Linked DNA regions of Aromatoleum petrolei. Each later gene encodes a partner of the first gene's protein in a complex. Links are inferred from orthologs where the notes say so. Each region holds a gene or a part of one and is shown in the gene's direction. Other genes may lie near its edges. The genes, in order: cheY and fliM.

Region 1 (10,679 bases):
TACCAGACCGAAGAAAACGGCGTACTGAACGTCGTCGATGGCCGTACGAGCCTTGCCGGCTCGAACCGCATGGAGATTCTGCTGTTCTCGCTCGGAACCACGGAAACCTTCGGAATCAACGTGTTCAAGGTGCGCGAGGTGTCGGCAACGCCCTTCATCACGCGCGCACCCAATATGCCGGCGGGTGTGGAGGGGCTGATTTCGCTGCGCGGCAACGTGATCCCCGTGTTGTCGCTGGCCAAGATCCTGGGCCTCGCGCGGCCGGGCGAGCCGCTCGGCGGTTCGATGATGGTCACCGAGTACAGTAAGCGCACCCTCGGATTCCTCGTCGCGGGTGTCGACCGCATCATCCGCGTCGACTGGGACAAGGTGCGCGCTCCGGACAATGTCTCGAGCAACGTGCACAACTACATTACCGCGATCACCGAATTGCCTGACGGCAAGCTGGTGTCCATCGTCGACGTCGAAACCGTTCTGGCGACGACCTTCGGCGATGCGGTGGTCGGCAACATCTCGCCGATCCCGGACGGTGAGGACTACGAGGTCTTCTACGTCGACGACTCGGGTGTCGCGCGCCGCAAGATCGCCGAAGTGCTCGACAAGCTGGGGGTCCGGCACAAACACGCGGTGAACGGACTCGAAGCGTGGACTCGCCTGCAGGGCATGGCCAGCCACGCGCAGCAGATCGGCCACCGGGTAAGCGACGAGCTCGATCTGATCCTCGTCGATGCCGAAATGCCTGAGATGGACGGGTACGTGTTGACGCGCAACATCAAGGCCGACAGCCGCTTCGACGGCATCCCCGTGGTGATGCACTCGTCGCTGTCGTCGGAAGCGAACCGGGCGATGGGAAAGCGGGTTGGTGTGGACGCCTACGTGGCAAAATTCGACGCCGATGCGCTCGCAGATACTCTGCGTCCGCTGCTGACCCGGGGGCATCAAGGCTGACCCGGGTCGTGCGCAAGATTACGGAGATACAAGAATGTCCGACCCCAAGATGAAATTCCTCGTCGTCGATGATTTCTCGACCATGCGCCGCATCGTGCGCAACCTGCTCAAGGAGCTGGGTTTCACCAACGTCGACGAGGCGGAGGACGGTGCGGTCGCGTTGCAGAAGCTCAACAGCGCGCCGTTCGACTTCGTCGTCACCGACTGGAACATGCCCAACATGGACGGGCTGACGCTGCTGCAGACCATCCGCCAGACACCCCATCTGCGGCACCTGCCGGTGCTGATGGTCACGGCCGAAGCGAAGAAGGAAAACATCATCGCTGCGGCGCAGGCCGGGGCCAGCGGCTACATCGTCAAGCCCTTCACCGCGGCGACGATGTCCGAAAAGCTGGAAAAAATCTTCGAAAAAATGGGCAAAAAGGCCACCGCCTGACCGGCGGGAAAAGAAACGATCAGGGAGGCCGATAATGGCGAAGAAGCTGAAACAGGACGAGGTCGGGGATTCGGACGAACTCCAGGCCTTGTTCGACAGCATCGCGAACACCCAGGCGCAGCCAGCGCCGGCGGCGCGGCCTGCGCCCGCGCCCGCCCCTGCTGCGTCGGGCGATTCCGGCGGTGATGACGCCGAACTGCAGGCTTTGTTCGATTCCGTCGCCGCGGATTTCGAGGCCGGCTTCGTGGCCACAGAGCCCGCCGCATCAGTCGCCCCGGCCGCTCAACCTGAGCACAGTTGCGACGCGGTGTTCACGCGAATCGGACAGATGACGAGACAAGTTCACGACACCCTGCGCGAACTGGGCACCGACGACGGTCTGCAGGATGCGGTGCAGGCGATCCCCGATGCGCGCCAGCGGCTGACCTACATCGCGCAGATGACCGAGCAGGCGGCGAGCCGTGTGCTCAATGCGACCGACATCGCCCAACCAATCCAGAATCGCATCCAGTCGGGCGCAAGCGACCTGCACTCGCGTTGGGACAGGCTGTTCGCGAACCAGCTGTCGGTCGATGAGTTCAAGGCGCTGTCGGCCGAAACGCGCAGCTTCCTCGGCGAAGTGGTTGACGGCAGCCGCGCGACCAACGCGCAGCTGATGGAAATCATGATGGCGCAGGATTTCCAGGACCTGACCGGCCAAGTGATCAAGAAAGTCGTCGAGCTGGCGCAGAAGCTGGAGACCGAACTGCTGCAGGTGCTGCTCGAGGTGACTCCGGCGGGCAAGCGCGGCGACAAGCACAGCGGGCTGATGAACGGCCCGGTCGTCAGCGCGGAAGGGCGCGACGACGTGGTCACGACGCAGGAACAGGTGGACGACCTGTTGGACAGCCTGGGCTTCTGATTGGCCGTCCCGGCGATGCCGGGCCGGCCAATCCGGATGACTGGGCCGGTGAATGCAAGGGGCCGCCGGCCCGCAACAAAGATAGCGAGAATGCGATGAGTGACTTCGCCGGAATGGAAGACCTTCTTCAGGATTTCCTGATCGAGGCGGGAGACCTGCTCTCCGGTGTCGACAACAAGCTCGTGGATCTGGAGCGCTCGCCCGACGACCGCGGCCTGCTCAACGAGATCTTCCGTGGCTTCCACACGATCAAGGGTGGCGCGGGCTTCCTCAACGCGACGGAACTGGTCACGCTGTGCCATCTGACTGAAAATCTGTTCGACAACCTCCGCAACGGTGAACTCGCCGTGACGCCGGAGATCATGGATGTGATCCTCGCCGCGACGGCCACGGTGCGCGACATGTTTGCGAGCCTCGAGCAGGGTATGCAGCCTTCTGCAGCCGAACCGGATCTGATCGCGCGCCTCAGGCAGGCGATCGCGGGCGAACTCGGCGCTGCCCCTGCCGCGTCGGCCAAGCCGGCGCCGGCTGCAGCGGTCAGCCAGACGGCTGCGGCCGGCGCACCCGACTGGGAGCTGCTGCATGGCGTCGTCACCGGTGTGGCGCGCGTGATACAGCCAGTACGCGAAGCGGCGCCGGCGCCTGTCGTCCCTTCCGCGCCGGCGCGCCCCCCCGAGGAGATCATCAAGGCGGCGGTGGGGCGCCGCGCGAGTGACAAGCCCGGTTCGCCGGTCAGCACCGGTCGCCGCGAGGGCGAGAAGCAGCGCGACAACTCGATCCGGGTCGATACGACGCGCCTCGACCAGGTGCTCAACCTGTCGGGCGAGATCGGCCTGACGAAGAACCGGCTTAACGCCTTGCGCAGTGACATCCTCTCGGGTCGCAACGATACCGAGACGCTGCACTCGCTCGACATTGCAGTCAGCCAGCTCGATCTTCTCGTATCCGACCTGCAAAACGCGGTCATGAAGACGCGCATGCAGCCGATCGGGCGCCTGTTCCAGAAGTACCCGCGCATCGCGCGCGATCTCGCGCGCAACATGGGAAAGGACGTCGAACTCGTGCTCGCGGGCGAGGAGACGGAGATCGACAAGACGATGATCGAGGATCTCGCCGACCCGATCATCCACCTGATCCGCAATGCGGTCGACCACGGTGTCGAGGATGCGGCGGAGCGGATCGCGAACGGCAAGCCGGAGAAATCCATCGTCCGCCTCGAGGCGCGCCAGGAAGGCGATCACATCGTGATCCTCGTGGCCGACGACGGGCGCGGCATGAACGCGGAGCGGCTGCGCGCGAAGGCGGTGGAGAAGGGGCTCATCACCGACGAAGAGTCCAATGCGATGGACGAGCGGCAGAGCTTCAACCTGGTTTTCCTTCCCGGCTTCTCGATGGCCGCACAGGTGTCGGACGTGTCGGGGCGCGGCGTCGGCATGGACGTCGTGCGCACCAACATCCAGAAGCTCAACGGCAGCATCGAGATCCAGTCGCAGCTCGGCAAGGGCACGACCTTCGTGATCAGTCTCCCGTTGACCCTGGCGATTCTGCCCGTGCTGCTGGTGCGTCTGGGCGAGCAGCCCTTTGCGGTGCCGCTGTCGATGGTGCGCGAGATCCTGCCGATCGAGGCGAAGGAGGTTCAGGAAGTCGGCGGACGCGCCACCATGGTCGTGCGCGGCGAAGTGCTGCCGATCATGCCGTTGGCGGGGCTGCTCGGCTGGCCGCTGGAGCGTGCGCCGTGCTACGGCGTGCTGATGCAGACGGCGGAGATGTCCTTCATCCTCGGCATCGACAGCTTTGCGGGGCGCGAGGACGCAGTGATCAAGTCGCTCGACGACTTCCGCCCGAAGGGCGTCGCCGGGGTGACGACCCTGTCGAACGGCCAGATCGTGCTGATCCTGGACATGAAGGAGCTGCTCGGCAGCGCCGGGGACCAGCGCTGGCTCACCCGCATGTCGATGATGGCGAAGCAGGTCGCTACCGCCTGAGCGCCGGACGACGCTGAAGACGAAAAGCCCGACGGGGGATGAACTCCGTCGGGCTTTGTGTTGTGTGCCGGCTGTGCGGCGTCAGGCGGTGAGCTGTAGCAGTTGCGCGAACGCGTCTTCGAATTGCGCCAGCCCTTCGCGCTGCAGGCCTTCGCCCGCTGCGGTCATGTCTATGCCCAAGTCGTTCAGTGCGTCGAAGGCCGAGCGCGCGGTGCCGACATCCTGCGCAAGGGTCGCAGCCACCTTGCCGTGGTCGCGCAGCGCCCCGAGCGTGGCGTCGGGCAGCGTATTCACGGTTTCCGGCCCGATCAGCGGCTCGACGTAGAGCAGGTCGCTGTAGGCGGGGTTCTTCGTGCCAGTGCTCGCCCACAACATGTACTGCGGACGTGCGCCCGCCGCGCGCAGTTCGGCGAAGGCCGCGCCGTGGAAGCGTTCCTGATAGCGCTGGTAGGCGAGCTTTGCCATCGCCACCGCCGTCTTGCCGCGCAGGGCGAGCGCGTCGCCGCCGAGTTCGTCGAGCTGCTTGTCGATGAGGGTGTCGACGCGGGACAGGAACAGGCTCGCGACCGACATCACCTTGCTCACGTCCCCGCCGGCCTGGCGCAGGCGCTGCAGGCCCTGGACATACGCGTCCGCGACCGTATCGACGTGGGCGAGCGAGAACATCAGCGTGACGTTGACGCTCACGCCGCGACCGATCAGCAGTTCGATCGCGTCCAGCCCTGCAGCGGTTGCAGGCACCTTGATCAGCAGGTTGTCGCGCGCGACGGCTTGGTTCAGACGCAGGCCGGCGGCAAGCGTCCCGGCCGCGTCGTGGGCTAGGGCTGGCGACACTTCCAGGCTCACGTAGCCGGCGTTGCCGCCGCTGCGCTCCCAGCTTGGCCGCAGCATATCGCAGGCACGCTGCACGTCCGGGATCACCAAGCCTTCATAGCGCGCTTCGGCACCGAGGGGCTGCTGCTTGAGCGCAGCGAGGTCGTCCTCGTAATACCGCCCCCCGGCGATGGCCTTGTGGAAGATCGCGGGGTTGGTCGTGACGCCGTCGACGCCATCATCGGCGATCATCTGCGCGAGCTGGCCTTCGTTGAGCAGGGTGCGGGAGAGGTTGTCGAGCCAGACTTGCTGGCCCTGTGCGCGGACCTGGAGCAGGGGATTCATGGTTGGAGCCGATGTCGTGTTCATTGTCGTGAAGATTCATTGTGCACCGAATCCGTGACGGCAAGAAGACTCCGCTTATCTGCGAGTGTTGCTGGTCGCGTCCGTCGCCCGCATGGAGCTTTTCACGGCGTCGTCCCAGCCGAGCGCATCGACTACGTGGGCGAAATCGTGCGCGAGCGGGGCCGATAGATCGAGCGCTGTCCCGCTGCGCGGGTGCGTGAGTTGCATGCGCGTGCAGGCGAGCAGTAGCCGCGAGACGCCGAAGAGTTGGGCGAACAGCCGGTTGTGCCGCCCCTTCCCGAAGGTCGCGTCGCCGATGATGGGGTGGGAGATGTGTTTCAGGTGGCGGCGGATCTGGTGGCGGCGGCCGGTTTCGGGGCTGAGTTCGACCAGCGCGTAACGACTGGTCGGGTAACGGTCGACCTGATAGGGCAGTTCGGTGGTCGCAAGGCGATGAAAGCGCGTCACGGCGCCTTGCGCCGGGGCGTCCTCACTGTCGGGGCGGCGCTCAGCATCATCGAAGCGCCGCGTCAGGGGGTGGTCGATGAGGCCCTCGCCGACCGGATGACCACGCACGACGGCGAGATAGGTCTTGCGCACTTCCTGACGCTCGAAGGCACCGGACGCCAGAGCGGCGGTTTCGCGATCGAGCGCGAACAGGAGTACGCCCGAGGTTCCTTTGTCGAGGCGATGCACGGGGTGCACGCGGCGGCCGATCTGGTCGCGCAGGATCTGAACCGCGAAACGTTCTTCATGGAAATCGAGCACGGAGCGATGGACCAGCAGCCCGGAGGGCTTGTGTACCGCGACGAGGAAGTCGTCGCGATACAGGATGGGCAGGGTCTCGGTTGGCAGAGCCGCGGGGGCTGTCGCCCCTGCGGTCGTGTCCGCGAGGGCGCCGCTCAAAGTGCCGCGCCGGTCGCGTCGAACATGCCTTCGAACAGGATGGAGCTGAGGTAGCGCTCGCCCGAATCCGGCAGGATGGCGACGATGGTCTTGCCCGCGTTCTCCGGCCGCTGCGCGAGCCGTGCCGCGACGGCTGCCGCTGCGCCACACGAGATCCCCGAAAGGATGCCTTCCTCGCGCGCGAGGCGGCGGGCGTAGAGGATCGCGTCCTCGTTCGTTACCGTCTCGACCGCGTCGATCAGCGAGAGATCCAGCACGTCGGGCACGAAGCCCGCGCCGAGGCCCTGGATCTTGTGCGGCGAAGGCTTCAGCGGCTCGCCTGCGCGCGTCTGCGTGAGCACCGGGCTCGCGGCGGGTTCGACGGCAACCGACACGATCGCCTTGCCCTTGGTCTGCTTGATATAACGCGAGACGCCGGTGATGGTGCCGCCGGTGCCGACCCCCGACACGAGGATGTCGATCTTGCCGTCGGTGTCGTCCCAGATCTCGGGGCCGGTCGTTGCTTCGTGGATCGCAGGGTTAGCCGGGTTCTTGAACTGCTGCAGCAGCACGTATCGATTCGGGTCGGACGCCGCGATCTCCTCAGCCTTCGCGATCGCACCGTTCATCCCCTTGGCGCCTTCGGTCAGGACGAGCTTGGCGCCATAGGCAACCAGCAGCTTGCGCCGCTCGACGCTCATCGTATCGGGCATCGTCAACGTGATGGGGATGCCGCGCGCAGCGGCGACGAAGGCCAGCGCGATGCCGGTGTTGCCGCTGGTGGGCTCGACGATTTCCTTCCCCGGGCCGAGCAGGCCGCGCTTCTCGGCGTCCCAGATCATTGCCGCGCCGATGCGGCATTTCACGGAATAGGCGGGGTTGCGCCCCTCGATCTTGCCCAGCACGGTCGCGGGTGCGCCGTCGGTGATGCGATTCAGTTTGATCAGCGGCGTCTTGCCGATGGATTCGGCGTTATCGGTATACCAGTTCGACATATGGAGGCTCCTTGGTCCGGAAATCGGAGAATAGCAGGCGCCGGTGCGCGGTGCGCTGCCTCATTCATCGGCGCGACCGTTGCCTGCGGGGGTGATGCTGTTGCGAACCGTCATCTCGGTGAGCGTCGGTGAGCACATCTCGATGAAGCGGTAGGCGAAACCGCGCAGGTAGTGTCCGCGCCGTACTGCGATGCGCGTCGTGTTGGCGGGAAACAGGTGGCTGCTGTCTAGCTGGCGGAGTTCGCCTTCGCGCCCGGGTTGGAAGGCCATCGACGCGACGATGCCGACGCCCAGCCCCAGTTCGACGTAGGTCTTGATGACATCAGCGTCCATCGCCGACATCGCGAACTCGGGGGAAAGTCCTGCGGCGGCAAATGCGCGGTCGATGATGGAGCGTCCGGTGAAGCCTTCGTGGTAGGTGATCAGCGGGTATTCGGCGATCGCCTCCAGCGTCAGCGGCATTGCGCTGTCGAGTGGATGCCCGGCGGGCACGATCACCGAATGATGCCAGGAGTAGTAAGGGAAGGACGCCAGTTCGGCCACGTCCGCAATCGCCTCGGTCGCGATGCCGATGTCCGCCTGACCGTCCAGCACCATCGACACGATCTCCTCGGGGCTGCCCTGATGCAGCTTGAGGAGCACCCTGGGATAAACCCTCTTGAATCCGGTCACGACCTTGGGCAGCGCGTAGCGCGCCTGCGTGTGCGTCGTCACGACCGTCAGGCGGCCCTCGTCGCGATTGCTGTACTGCTCGGCGAGCCGCTTGATGTTGCCGGCGTCGAGCAGCATGCGCTCGACCATCACGACCAGTTCGCGGCCCGGGTCAGTGAGACCCAGCAGGCGCTTGCCCTTGCGCACGAAGAGTTCGACGCCCAGCTCGTCCTCGAGGTCCTTGATGTGCTTGGAAACGCCGGACTGCGACGTGAACAGCGCGTTGGCGACCTCCGTGAGATTGAAGTTGCGGCGCACCGTCTCGCGGATGATGCGTAGCTGCTGGAAATTCATGCAGTTGCTCCAGTAATGCCGTTGCGCTCGAAGACCTTGAGGTGCGAGGGTAGCAGGCGCACGGCCTGGCCTTCGGCGAGATTCTGTTCGGCGACGCGCTGCTGCGTCAGTTCGACTTCAAAATGCTGACCGCTGGCACCGTTCAGCCCGTCGAGCTCGATGCGGGCGGTGACGCCGAAGGCGAGGATGCGGGTGATGCGTGCCGCGACCCCGGCGTCGCCATGCGCCTCGGGCACGAGGTCGAGTTCGTGCGGGCGGGCGAAGGCGATGACTTCGGCGCCGGCGTCGAAGCCCTGCTGTGCGCTCGGCAGGACGTCGTCGCCGACGCGCAGCGCGTTGTCCTCGACGCGGCCGTGGAAGAAGTTCACCGAGCCGAGAAACCCATACACGAAGGGCGTCGCGGGCTGGCGGTAGACCTCTTCGGGTGTGCCGATCTGCTCCACATGGCCGCGGTCCATCAGCACGATGCGATCGGCAACCTCGAGGGCCTCCTCCTGATCGTGGGTGACGAAGATCGAGGTGATATGCAGCTCGTCGTGCAGCTTGCGCAGCCAGCGGCGCAGTTCCTTGCGTACCTTGGCATCGAGCGCGCCGAAGGGTTCGTCGAGCAGCAACACGCGCGGTTCCACCGCGAGGGCACGGGCGAGCGCGATGCGCTGGCGCTGGCCGCCCGACAGTTGCGCCGGGAAGCGGTCGGCGAGCCAGTCGAGCTGCACGAGGTCGAGGAGTTCATGCACCTTGTCGCGGATCTGCACTTCCGACGGACGTTGCCCGCGTGGCTTCATGCGCATGCCGAAGGCGACGTTGTCGAACACGCTCATGTGGCGGAACAGCGCGTAATGCTGGAACACGAAGCCGACCTGGCGGTCGCGCACATGGGTGCCCGAGGCGTCCCCTCCGTCCAGGAGTACCTGTCCGGATTCTGCCTGCTCAAGGCCGGCGATGATGCGCAGGAGCGTCGTCTTGCCACAGCCGGACGGCCCCAGCAGGGCGACCAGTTCGCCGGTCGGGAAGTCGAGCGAGACGTCGTCGAGCGCGACGAAGTCGCCGAACGTCTTGCGGATGTTTCTGACCTGAATGCTCATGATGCGGCGTCCTGATGGGCTTCTCGTGATTGCTTCCCGCCGCCGGCGCGGTGCTCGACCCAGGTCTTGATCACCAGGGTCACGAGCGCGAGCAGGGCCAGCAGCGACGCCACCGCAAACGCGGCGGCGAACTGGTATTCGTTGTAGAGAATCTCGACGTGCAGCGGCAGCGTGTTGGTCTGGCCGCGGATGTGGCCGGAGACGACCGACACCGCGCCGAACTCGCCCATCGCGCGGGCATTGCACAGGATCACGCCATACAGCAGTCCCCACTTGATGTTCGGCAGCGTCACGTGCCAGAAGGTCTGCCAGCCGTTGGCGCCGAGCACGATCGCGGCGTCCTCCTCCTCGCGGCCCTGTGCCTGCATCAGCGGAATGAGTTCGCGTGCGACGAAGGGAAAGGTCACGAACACCGTCGCGAGCACGATGCCGGGTACCGCGAAGATGACCTTGATGTCATGATCGGCAAGCCAGGGGCCGAGCCAGCCCTGTGCACCGAAAATCAGCACGTAGATCAGGCCGGCGATCACGGGCGACACCGAGAAGGGTAGGTCGATGAGTGTGATGAGGAGATGCTTGCCACGGAACTCGAATTTCGCGATCGCCCACGCGGCCGCGACGCCGAACACCAGGTTGAGCGGCACCGAGATCACCGCCGCGGTGAGCGTGAGCTTGATCGCCCACAGCGCATCCTCGTGTATCAGCGCACCCCAATAGGTTTCCCATCCCTTGCGCGATGCCTCGACAAAGACCGCTACGAGCGGAAGCAGCAGGAACACCGCGAAGAAGGCGAGCGAGATGCCGAGGATCGTCCATTTGATCCAAGGCTCCTCGCGCGTGGCCTCCCGGGATTCGAAACGGTCGGCAGCGTCGGTGTGCGCGGCGCCGGCCCAGTCGAGTGTCGCTGCGCCGGCCATCAGCGGTCCCTCCCGGTTCTCCGGGTCGTCCACGCCTGCAGGCTGTTGATCAGGAGCAGCAGCGCGAACGACACCGCCAGCATCACGACCGCGATCGCGGTCGCGCCCGTGTAGTCGTATTGTTCGAGTTTGGTGATGATCATCAGCGGCGTGATCTCTGACACCATCGGGATATTGCCGGCAATGAAGATGACCGATCCGTATTCGCCCACCGCACGGGCGAAGGCCAGCGCAAAGCCCGTCAGCAGCGCTGGCAGCAGCACCGGCAGGATCACGTGACGGAAGATCTGCCAGCGCCCGGCGCCGAGGCTGGCGGCCGCTTCCTCCAGTTCGGTGTCGAGGTCCTCGAGGACGGGCTGCACGG
Region 2 (10,890 bases), 370 kb from region 1 along the record:
GAGGAGTTGGAGGCCGTCCATCGGCTGCATGCGGAGGTCGCTGACCGCGAGGTTGAAGGCTTGCCGGCCGAGTTCGACCAGCGCGGCCGGCCCGCCGTCAACACCGGTGACACGATGGCCGCCCATTTCGAGCGTGAGGCATACGGCGTCGCGCAGTGCGGCGTCGTCCTCGACGACGAGGATGTTGATCTGTTCGATCATGAAGGTTCCTTCGTTGCCGGCAGGTCGTTCCCATCATCGGGGCACGGCAGGGGCAGGCTGAGGATGAACAATGCGCCCTTGCCCGGGCTGGATTCGACGGCGATGTCCCCACCGTGTGCTCGCGCGACTCCGCGTGCGATTGCGAGCCCCAGGCCGGTGCCGTCCGCGCGGGTGGTGAAGAAGGGGTCGAACAGACGCACCTGGTGGGCCGGATCGATGCCGCGGCCGTTGTCGCGGATGCGGAAGTACACGGCGTCGCCGTCGAGCGTGGCGGTGAGGTCTACAGCGCCACCAGGCTCGGTGGCCTGGATGGCGTTTTCGAGCAGGTTGGTGATCGCCCCACCCAGGGCCTTGCGGTCACCAATCAGTGTCGCGTCGCCGCATCCGCAGGCGGACGAAAAGGTGATCTGTCGTGCCCGTGCCAGCGGTTCGAGGGTATGCACGAGTTCGCCGGCAAGATCGCAGATGCCGAAGCGCTGGCGGCCGAGGCTGTCACCGCGCGCGAACAGCAGCATGTCGCGGATCAGGCGTTCCAGGTAGCGCAGGCGCTCGATCGCCCGCTCGGCCACCCGCGCTCGATCTGCAGGGGCAAGCTCGGGCTGTTTGAGGTTGCCCGTGTAAAGCAGGGCCGCGGCAAGCGGAGTGCGCAGTTGATGGGCAAGGCCGGCAACCATCTCGCCCATCGCCGCCAGCCGCTCGTTGCGTTCGGCCTGCAGGCGCATGCGGTGCGCGTCAGTGACGTCGTGCAGCAGGATGATGCGCCCCTCGCCGGATTCCAGTTCCGCCTCGGACAAGGAAACGCGCCGGGCGCCAGCCTCCTCGCCGACCGTCATTTCGCCCGGCGTTTCGGTGCTATGCAGGGCGGCGGCAAGATCGCCCCACGGGCGGCCGGCAAGATCGCCGCCCAGCAGGATTTCGGCCGCGCTGTTGCACTGCCCGACACGGCCGCCGCGATCGAGCATGACGACGCCCGCAGGCAGTGCGCCGAGCAGCACCGCAAGGCGTTCGGTGAGCTGCGCGACCTGCCCCTGCAGCGCGTTGTAGGCGGTGGACAGCTCCTCGGACGCACGCGCGAACATCTCGAACGCCTCGGCGAGCTGGGCCGCGTCGAGGCGCTGCTCCGTGCCGGGCGCGGCATTCGAGGCGGCAGAAGGTGTTTCAGCGGACATGGCGCGCAGGACCTGTTTTCACGGCTGGCAGATTAAGCTCCCATGCGCCCATGTTAACCGGCAAATAGGCGGCAAAAAATGCCGCTTTTCCACTCGCGCGATTTGCGCGCCCAGACGGACAATGCCGTCATCCGTAAATGTGACGTGATCGAAGGACTCCACCATGGCCACCGCCGACACCGCCGTTGATCGGGGAACCCTGCCGCCGGCCCAGCAGGCGCTGCAGCGCTTCAATGAGCTGAGCCAGCGCCAGAAGCTCGCCGCGGGTGCTGCCGTGGCGATCGCCATCGCCATGCTGGTGGGGGTGTGGCTGTGGTCGCGGGCACCGGACTATGCGGTGCTCTTCTCGAATTTCGAGGAGCGCGATGGCGGCGCGATCGTCTCGGCGCTGCAGCAGCAGAACGTTCCCTACAAGTTTTCGCCCGCCGGCAACGCGATCCTGATCCCGTCGGGGATGGTGCACGACGTGCGCCTGCGCCTTGCCGCACAGGGTCTGCCCAAGGGCGGACTGGTCGGTTTCGAGCTGATGGAGAACCAGAAGCTCGGGGTGTCGCAATTCCACGAGCAGGTGAACTTCCAGCGCGCACTGGAAGGCGAACTCGCGCGCACCATCCAGTCGATCGCATCGGTGGCGTCGGCGCGCGTGCATCTGGCGATCCCGAAGCAATCCGGCTTCCTGCGCGACGAGCAGAAACCGACCGCCTCCGTGATGGTGAACCTGCACCCGGGACGGACGATGGATTCCGCCCAGGTCGCCGGCATCGTCCATCTGGTCGCGTCGAGCGTGCCGCAACTCGCGAACGACCACGTCAGCGTGATCGACCAGAACGGCACCTTGCTGACGAATCGCCCCGACCCGCTGCGCAACGCGGGCCTCGATGCGACCCAGCTCAGTTACGTGCGCGAGGTCGAAGCGGGCTATATCCGCCGCATCGAGACGATCCTCGCCCCGATCGTCGGCGATGACAATTTCAAGGCCCAGGTCACCGCGGACGTCGATTTCAACCAGGTCGAGGCCACCGCCGAGACCTTCAAGCCGAACCCCTCGCCCGATCAGGCGATCCGCAGCCAGCAGATCAACGAGCAGGGAATGCGCGAGCCGGCCGCGCAAGGCGTGCCCGGGGCGCTGAGCAACCAGCCGCCCGTTCCCGCCACTGCCCCGATCACCTCGCCGTCGGTCGCCCCCGGGGGCACCCCCGCAGGTCCGGGGGCGGCTTTCACGGGCAACCGTGCAGCGACGATCAACTACGAACTCGACCGCACGATCCAGCATACGAAACAGGCGCTCGGCCAAGTGAAACGCCTGTCGGTGGCGGTTGTCGTGAACCACCGTAACGAAACGCTGCCAAACGGAGAGTCGCGCGCGGAAGCGCTTTCGGATGAGGAGATCGCCCGCATCACCAGTCTGGTTCGCGAGGCGATGGGCTTCAACCAGGCGCGCGGCGACAGCCTGAACGTGTCGAGCGCGCCGTTCGCGGCCGGCCGCGCGGAATCTCAGGTACAGGTGCCGGTATGGAAGGATCCGGAGATGGTGGACCTCGGCAAGGAAGTGCTGAAGTATGTCGTGATCCTCGTCGCCCTCGCCTTCGTGTATTTCGGTGTGGTGCGTCCGCTGCTGCGCACGGTGGCACCGCCGTCTCCGCCCGCCCCGGAGCCCGAGGAGGAAGAGGAAGGCGCGGTGGTGAGCCTGTCGCACATGCAGCCCGAGAACACCTTCGACGGGAAGTTGGCCCGCGCGAAGGAACTCGCCACATCCGACCCACGCGTCATCGCGAACCTGATCAGGGAATGGATGGGCGTCAATGAGGAAGGCAAGAGATGAGCTCAATGGATGAAGGCATCGAAAAGAGCGCGATGTTGCTGCTCGCGCTCGGCTCGGACGAGGCGGCGGAAGTCCTCAAGCTGCTCGGCCCGAAGGAAGTTCAAAAGCTCGGCATGGCGATGGCGAGCCTGCCCGCGCAACAGCGCTCGAAGGTCGAGGCGGTGCTCGACGAACTTGAGGCCCATCGCGTCAAGGGCGCGCCAGTCGAAGCCGACGAAGAGCAGATCCGCGCGATGCTGACCAAGGCGCTCGGCGACGAACGCGCCGGCCACATCATCGCACGCGTGCTGCAGGGCTCGGACACCGCGGGCATCGAGAGCCTCAAGTGGATGGATGCGGCGACCGCCGCCGACCTGATCAAGAACGAACACCCGCAGATCATCGCCACGATCCTCGTGCACCTGGAATTCGACCAGGCGGGCGAAATCCTCAAGCAGTTCCCCGACCGCCTGCGCAACGACGTGATCCTGCGCATCGCCACGCTGGACGGCGTGCAACCCGCCGCCCTCAAGGAACTGAACGAGGCGCTGGCACGCATGCTGGCGGGCGCCTCCACGGTCAAGAAGGCCTCGATGGGCGGCGTGCGCCACGCGGCCGAGATCCTCAACTTCGTCGGCGTGGCGGCTGAAACGGCAGTGCTGGACAACGTGCGCGAGTACGATCCCGACCTGGCGCAGAAAATCCTCGACGAGATGTTCGTGTTCGAGAACATCATGGACATCGACGACCGCGGCGTGCAGACGCTGTTGCGCGAAGTGCAGTCCGACTCGCTCGTCACCGCGCTCAAGGGCGCTGCCCCGGAGCTGCGCGAGAAGATCTTCAAGAACATGTCGCAGCGGGCGGCCGACATGCTGCGCGAGGATCTCGAGGCGAAGGGTCCGGTTCGCCTCTCCGAGGTCGAAGCGGAGCAGAAGGAGATCCTCAAGGTGGTACGTCGCCTCGCAGAGGAAGGCCAGATCGTGCTTGGCGGCAAGGGGTCCGAAGATGCATTCGTGTAAGCTTCCCCAACCGCTCCGGAGCTGGTCATGAGCATCTCTCGCCATCAGGCGGTCGGCGCCTACCGTCGCTGGGAGCCCCCGGCGTTCGGCGAGCAGGAAGAATCGCAGGCCGACACTCCGGATGCCGATCTCTCTCCGCCTGCTCCACCGGAACCCGTTGCAGAGCCAGCTCCGCCGCCCGAACCGCCCCCGGCCGTTCAACCGGAGATCCAGCTGCCAACTGCGGCCGAGATCGAGGCGATGTTCGACGACGCGCGCCGCGAGGGCTATGAGGCCGGCTATGCGGAGGGGGCCGAGCTCGCCCGCCAGCAGGCAAACCGCCTCACAGAATTGGCCGACGGGCTCGACGGGGCACTGAAGCAACTCGATCAGGAGGTGGCGGACGAAGTCGTCGGGCTGGCGATTGAGGTCGCGCGCCAGATGGTCCGCCGCGCACTGGCCGAGAATCCGGAAGAGGCACTCATCGAAACCGTGCGCACGGCATTGAACCAACTACCGCAGGCGCAGGTGCGGATCCACGTGCATCCCGACGACGTTACGCTGATACGCACCTACATTGCCGAGCAGCCCACTCACCTGCACCACCAGATCATCGAGGACGACTCCATGACGCGGGGCGGCTGTCGGCTGCAGGGGACTGCGAGCGAGATCGACGCGACGGTGGAGACGCGCTGGCGCAGGATTCTCGAGGGACTCGGCCACCGCGGCTCATCCTGGAACGACGGCAAATGAGCACGACGCGTGCCGCTGCATGGACCGGCTACCTCGACGCCCACCGGCGCCAGTTGGCGAACGTGAGTCCGTTCGAGGTTTCCGGACGCCTGACACGCATCAACGGCCTGGTCATGGAAGCTGCCGGGCTGCGCCTCCCCCTGGGTGCTGACTGCCGCATCCACGCGAGCGGCGGCGCAACGGTCGAGGCGGAGGTGGTCGGCTTCAACGGCGACAAGCTCTACCTGATGCCGACCGACGACGTGTTCGGCCTTGCCCCCGGTGCCGCCGTCATGCCTGTCGAACCGGTCCCGCCGCGCATCGTCCTCGGTGCGCGGCCTATTCCCCGACGCCGCACCTCCGACCGCGCCAAGCACCTGCCGGTTGGAGAGCACATGCTGGGGCGCGTCGTGGACGGCGCCGGCCGACCGCTCGACGGCCTCGGCCCACTCGATGCGACGGAAAGCCGCTCGCTGCAGAGCCGCCCCTTCAACCCGCTGACCCGAGCGCCGATCAACACGGCGCTGGACGTCGGCATTCGCGCGATCAATGCGCTCCTCACCGTCGGGCGCGGGCAGCGCCTCGGCCTCTTCGCCGGGTCCGGCGTCGGCAAGTCGGTGCTCATCGGCATGATGGCGCGCTACACCTCCGCGGACGTGATCGTCGTCGGCCTGATCGGCGAACGGGGCCGTGAGGTCAAGGAGTTCATCGAACAGAACCTCGGGCCCGAGGGCCGTGCGCGCTCCGTCGTGGTCGCTGCTCCTGCCGACACCAGCCCGCTGATGCGCCTGCAGGGTGCCGCCTACGCGACGACCATCGCCGAGTACTTCCGCGACCGCGGCAAGCAGGTCCTGCTGATCATGGACTCGCTCACGCGCTATGCGATGGCACAACGCGAAATCGCCCTCGCAATCGGCGAGCCGCCGGTGACGCGCGGTTATCCGCCGAGCGTATTCGCGCGCCTGCCCGCCCTGGTCGAGCGTGCCGGCAACGGACTCGAAGGCGGCGGCTCGATCACGGCCTTCTACACCGTCCTCGCCGAGGGCGACGACCAGCAGGATCCGATTGCCGACTCGGCGCGTGCGATCCTCGACGGACACTTCGTGCTGTCGCGCGCACTCGCCGACCAGGGGCATTACCCCGCGATTGACATCGAGCAGTCGATCTCGCGCGCGATGCACGGCCTCGTTAGCCCCGAGCATTTCGAGGTCGTCCGGCATTTCAAGCAGCTGTTCTCGCGCTACCAGCGTTCGCGCGACCTGATCGCCGTCGGCGCCTACCAGCCCGGCTCGGACCCCCTGCTCGACCGCGCCGTCGCCATGTACCCGAAGCTGGAGGCATTCCTGCAGCAAAGGATCGACGAGCAGGAAAGCTATCCGAACGCGCTTGCGAGCCTCGGTGCACTGTTTGCCCCGGGGTGAGCGCTGTCACGGGCCGAAGTGCCCCCGCTCGTTTAGAATGCCTGCAAACTGACAACAAGCCGGGGCATCCGGCGCAGACCATCTCCGCACCATGAGCAAGCCCTTCCCCCTCAAGCCCCTGCTGGAACTGAGCCAGACGCGCATGGACGATGCGGCGCGCCGACTGGGCGAACTCATCGCCAGCGAGCAGGAGGGCACACGCAAGCTGGAACTGCTGCAGAACTATCGCGACGAATATGAGGCCCGTTTTTTCGAAGCGGCACGCAATGGCATCAGCCCCGACGAGTGGCGCAACTTCAGCGCCTTCATCGGCCGCATCGACGAAGCGATCGCGGCGCAAAAGACCAACGTCGAACGCTCGCGCCAGATGACCGTCGCCGGTCAGAACGCATGGATGACCCAACGCAACAAGGTCAAGGCCTTCGACACGCTGCAAAAGCGCCACGACCTCAGCGAGGCGCGCAAGGAAGCCCGCCTCGAGCAACGACAGTCCGACGAGCACTCCGCCAAACGCTACGCGAACCGCGAAGACAGCGGCGAATCCTGAGTCTCCGTCCCTCGCTCAACAGCTTGGCATGCGCCTTGCTGTAGTCACGGCAGATACAGCCGTAAAAGGGAATCCACCATGTCGAATCAGGTCTTGAGCAGCATGTTGCGCCTGAATGCTCCGTCTGCTGCGGCACAGCCGCTCCAGCGTTCCGCAGAGGGAGGCCGGGCCGGCGGAAGCGAGCTGAACGACGACAGTTTCTCCCGCGCGCTCGACCGCCGCATGAACGCGGCCGAACGCCCCCTCGCTCGCCCGGAACGGGAAAGACCGCAGGAACGCGCTGCGCAGAGGGCGGAACGTCCACGCCGCGACGCATCGGACGAGACGCGACGCAGCGGCGAATCGAATGCACCGGAGCGGACCGACGACACGCAGGGCACGGAAAGGACTCACGCGGAAAAGCCCGGCGATGATGCTGCCCGGGACGCCGACACGGCAGAGGGTGAAGCGCAGGACGGCACGGCCGCCCGGCAGGACGATGACGCAACGGCGGATCCCGCCGCCCAGGCGGCAAGCCTTGCCGCCCTGATGCCGGGCGTTGCCGCCTTGCCGGCAGCTGAAGCCCCCGCGGAAGGCGATGCCCTGCTGACCTCCGACGTGCTCCTCGACACCCCGAAACGCAAGCCTGGTGCATCCACGCTCGGACAACTGATCGCGGAAGCCGCCTCCCGGAACGAGGCGCCGGGAAAGACCGGCGCGGAAGCGGGGAGCGTCGCCGATGCAGTTGCCAGGGTGAAAGCCGACATTGCCGGCGGAAACACCCCCGCAGCGTTCGGCGCACGCCTGCAGATGGCTTCACAACAGTCCGCACCACCGGCACCCGGCCTGCAGGCGATCGAGGCGGACGCGCAGGCAGCAGGCTTGCACGCATCGGCCTTCGCTCCCGGCGCGGCGCGCACGGAACAGACCCCGCCGCAACTGCAGGTCCACACACCGGCCGGCCAACGCGCCTGGGCCGAAGACGTGGGCAACCGCATGATGTGGATGGTGGGGCGCAACGAATCGAAGGCGGAACTCGTCCTCACGCCCGCCCATCTCGGCAAGCTCGAGGTTTCAATCCAGATCAACGGCGACCAGACGACCGCGCATTTTGTTGCCGCCTCTGCCGCGGCACGCGACGCACTCGAACAAGCGATGCCCCGCCTGCGCGAAGTGCTGCAACAGGCTGGCATCAACCTCGGCGAGGCGAACGTGAGCACGCAAGGCGACCAACGCGCCCGGCAGGATTCCGGAAACGGATCCGGTCGCGGGCATCGCGGCGCGAACGGAGCGGATCCGGTCGAGGCCCGGACGGCTCCCCTCGCTCCTGCGTCCTGGTCCCGCACGGGCCTGGGGATGGTCGATACCTTTGCCTGAGGGATGAATTGGGGCCAGTCTTCCCCACTTTTCCGCAATTGGGTAACACGAGTTATCGCGGATAATTCAGTTGTGGAAACAGGAGAACTACATGGCCAAGGCCCCTACCCCCCCTCCCGCAGCAGCTGAAGCCCCCGCACCGGCGCCGAAACGGAGCAAGAAGCTCCTGATCCTGCTGATCGCCGCCGTCGCCATTGTGGCTTTGCTCGCGGCTGTGGTGGTGGGCCTGCTGCTGATGAAGAAGAGCCAGTCAGCCGACGCCGAGACGGAAGAAGCGCCGGCCGTCGCGACTGTGGATCTGAACAAGCCGCCGACCTTCGTGCCGTTGGACCCCTTCGTCGTGAACCTCGCTCCGGCCGAAGGCGAGCGCTACCTCCAGGTCGTCATGGCCCTGCGCGTCACCGATGCGAAGACCGGGGAAAACCTGAAGGCCTTCATGCCGGAGATTCGCCACCAGATCAACCTGCTGCTGTCGAGCAAACTGCCATCCGAACTGTCTACGATGGAAGGGCGCGAAGCGCTCGCGGAAGAGATCGTCCGTCGCACCAACGGGGTACTCGGCACGCCGGCCGCCAAGACGGGCGACGGAAAGGCCACGACCCCCACGGGTCCGATCCAGGCCGTGCTGTTCAACTCGTTCATCATCCAGTAAGAGGACGTCATGTCTTCCGATTTTCTCTCCCAGGATGAAGTCGACGCACTGCTAAAGGGCGTCGCCGGGGAGCCCGAGGAACAGGAAGAGGAACTCGGGGACCAGGCGGGCGTTCGCCCGTACAACCTGGCCACCCAGGAACGCATCGTCCGTGGGCGCATGCCCACGATGGAGCTCATCAACGAGCGCTTTGCCCGCTACCTGCGTATCGGGCTGTTCAACTACATGCACCGCAACGCCGAGGTGTCGGTCGGACCGGTGAAGGTGCAGAAGTACGGCGAATTCGTCCGCAACCTGGTGGTGCCGACGAACCTGAACCTCATCCTGGCCAAGCCCCTGCGCGGCACCGGGCTGATCGTCTTCGACCCGAACCTCGTATTCATCGTCGTGGACAACATGTTCGGCGGCGACGGCCGCTTCCATTCGCGGGTCGAGGGTCGCGACTTCACCCCCACCGAGCAGCGCATCATCCAGGGCATGCTCAACGTCGTATTCACCGAATACACGCGCGCCTGGGCGCCGGTGTTCAAGATCGAGATGGAGTACGTCCGCTCGGAGATGAACTCGCAATTCGCGAACATTGCCACACCGTCGGAAATCGTCATCTCCGCAAGCTTCTCGCTGGAATTCGGCGGTTCGCAGGCGGACATGCACATCTGCTTCCCGTACTCGATGGTCGAGCCGATCCGCGACCTGCTCTATTCGACGATGCAGAGCGACCACCTGAGCCAGGACAACCGCTGGATCAGCCTGCTCTCGCGACAATTGCAAAGCGCCGATGTCGAACTGGTGTGCAACCTCGGCAGCGCGGAAGTCACCCTGCGCGATATCGTCAATATGCGCGTCGGCGACGTGATCCCGATCGACGTGCCCAAGACGCTGGAGGCCGAAGTCGACGGCAGCCCCGTTCTCGAAGTGACCTACGGCAGGCAGGGCACGAATTACGCGATCAGGGTGGAACGCTTCCTCGCCAACGACGACGACTCCACAACATTCGGAGGCCGAAATGGCTGACAACGACAACGATCCCGACAACCAGGTCAGCGAAGACGATTGGGCCGCCGCGATGATGGAACAGGCAGCGGCCGAAACCAGCCCGGACGCGGAGGCGCGCCGCGTTGCCGCGGACCTCGCGGCGGCCGCGGAGTCGCCCTACCAGGCGAAACCCGCCAGCCACCTCTTCCCCGACTTCGGCGCGTCCGCCCCCCGTACGGGCGGACTCAACGACTTCGACATGATCCTGGACATCCCCGTCCAGCTCACCGTCGAACTCGGTCGCACCAAGATCTCGATCCGCAACCTGCTGCAGCTGGCGCACGGCTCGGTGGTGGAGCTCGACGGCCTTGCCGGCGAACCGATGGACGTGCTCGTGAACGGCACGCTGATCGCCCAGGGTGAAGTCGTGGTCGTCAACGACAAGTTCGGCATCCGCCTGACCGATATCATCACCCCCGCCGAGCGGATGCGGAAAATCCGCGGCTGATCCGTCCGGGCCGTCGCTACGGCGGCCCGCAGGATGATGCGGATCGCTCGCGGCAAAGCAGCGAATTGTCCCCCTTTTGCCCGTCTTATTGCCCCCTCGGCAAGACACGCGCACGGGTATGCTTCTCCCATCCCAAGAAGCGCAGATCCGCCGTGACGCAATTTCCGAAACTCCCCAGATCAGTCCGCTTCGTGCCGCTCGCGCTAACTGCTGCAGCCTCGCCGCTCTTCGCCGCAGACGCGGCGACTCCGGCCGCCCCCGGCATCACCGACGGGCTGGGCCAGATGCTGCTGGGCCTCGCCGTGGTCCTCGGGCTGCTGCTGGGCTGCCTGTGGCTGATCAAGAAGCTCTCGGCCCCGCACGGCGCCGCCGCCGGCCTGAAAGTGCTCGGCGCCGTGCCGGTCGGGCCACGCGAGCGCGTCGTGCTCGTCGAAGTCGGCGGTCAGGTGCTGGTGCTGGGGGTCACGCCGACCAATGTCCGTACCTTGCACACCCTGCCCGAGGAGGCACTGCAGAACACATCGCCCGAC

The links.
Region 2: the proteins of cheY (region 1) and fliM are in contact, whole or in part, in a crystal structure (PDB 1F4V), measured with the Escherichia coli proteins. The link is inferred for Aromatoleum petrolei from one-to-one orthologs.

The regions. Positions count from the first base shown.
Region 1 is NZ_CP059560.1:3,897,119-3,907,797, forward strand. What follows is about bases 1-2,683. They hold cheY (chemotaxis response regulator CheY), read left to right. Parts: upstream 1-982; coding sequence 983-1,384; downstream 1,385-2,683. Other genes in these bases: ToN1_RS17705 (chemotaxis protein), read left to right, coding at 1-948; cheZ (protein phosphatase CheZ), read left to right, coding at 1,419-2,285; ToN1_RS17720 (chemotaxis protein CheA), read left to right, coding at 2,381-2,683. Also shown: more of ToN1_RS17720, read left to right, coding at 2,684-4,270; tal (transaldolase), read right to left, coding at 4,352-5,428; ToN1_RS24835 (pseudouridine synthase), read right to left, coding at 5,504-6,334; cysK (cysteine synthase A), read right to left, coding at 6,331-7,308; ToN1_RS17735 (CysB family HTH-type transcriptional regulator), read right to left, coding at 7,369-8,313; ToN1_RS17740 (sulfate/molybdate ABC transporter ATP-binding protein), read right to left, coding at 8,310-9,398; sulfate ABC transporter permease subunit CysW, read right to left, coding at 9,395-10,315; sulfate ABC transporter permease subunit CysT, read right to left, coding at 10,315-10,679. UniProt on the Escherichia coli protein: Involved in the transmission of sensory signals from the chemoreceptors to the flagellar motors.
Region 2 is NZ_CP059560.1:4,269,469-4,280,358, reverse strand. Bases 7,995-10,888 are described here. They hold fliM (flagellar motor switch protein FliM), read left to right. Parts: upstream 7,995-8,886; coding sequence 8,887-9,891; downstream 9,892-10,888. Other genes in these bases: fliO (flagellar biosynthetic protein FliO), read left to right, coding at 10,513-10,888; fliN (flagellar motor switch protein FliN), read left to right, coding at 9,884-10,360; ToN1_RS19550 (flagellar basal body-associated FliL family protein), read left to right, coding at 8,317-8,877; ToN1_RS19555 (flagellar hook-length control protein FliK), read left to right, coding at 7,995-8,225. Outside these bases: ToN1_RS19590 (sigma-54-dependent transcriptional regulator), read right to left, coding at 1-201; ToN1_RS19585 (sensor histidine kinase), read right to left, coding at 198-1,370; flagellar basal-body MS-ring/collar protein FliF, read left to right, coding at 1,534-3,192; flagellar motor switch protein FliG, read left to right, coding at 3,198-4,190; ToN1_RS19570 (flagellar assembly protein FliH), read left to right, coding at 4,218-4,922; flagellar protein export ATPase FliI, read left to right, coding at 4,919-6,322; flagellar export protein FliJ, read left to right, coding at 6,414-6,869; more of ToN1_RS19555, read left to right, coding at 6,948-7,994; more of fliO, read left to right, coding at 10,889-10,890. UniProt on the Escherichia coli protein: FliM is one of three proteins (FliG, FliN, FliM) that forms the rotor-mounted switch complex (C ring), located at the base of the basal body.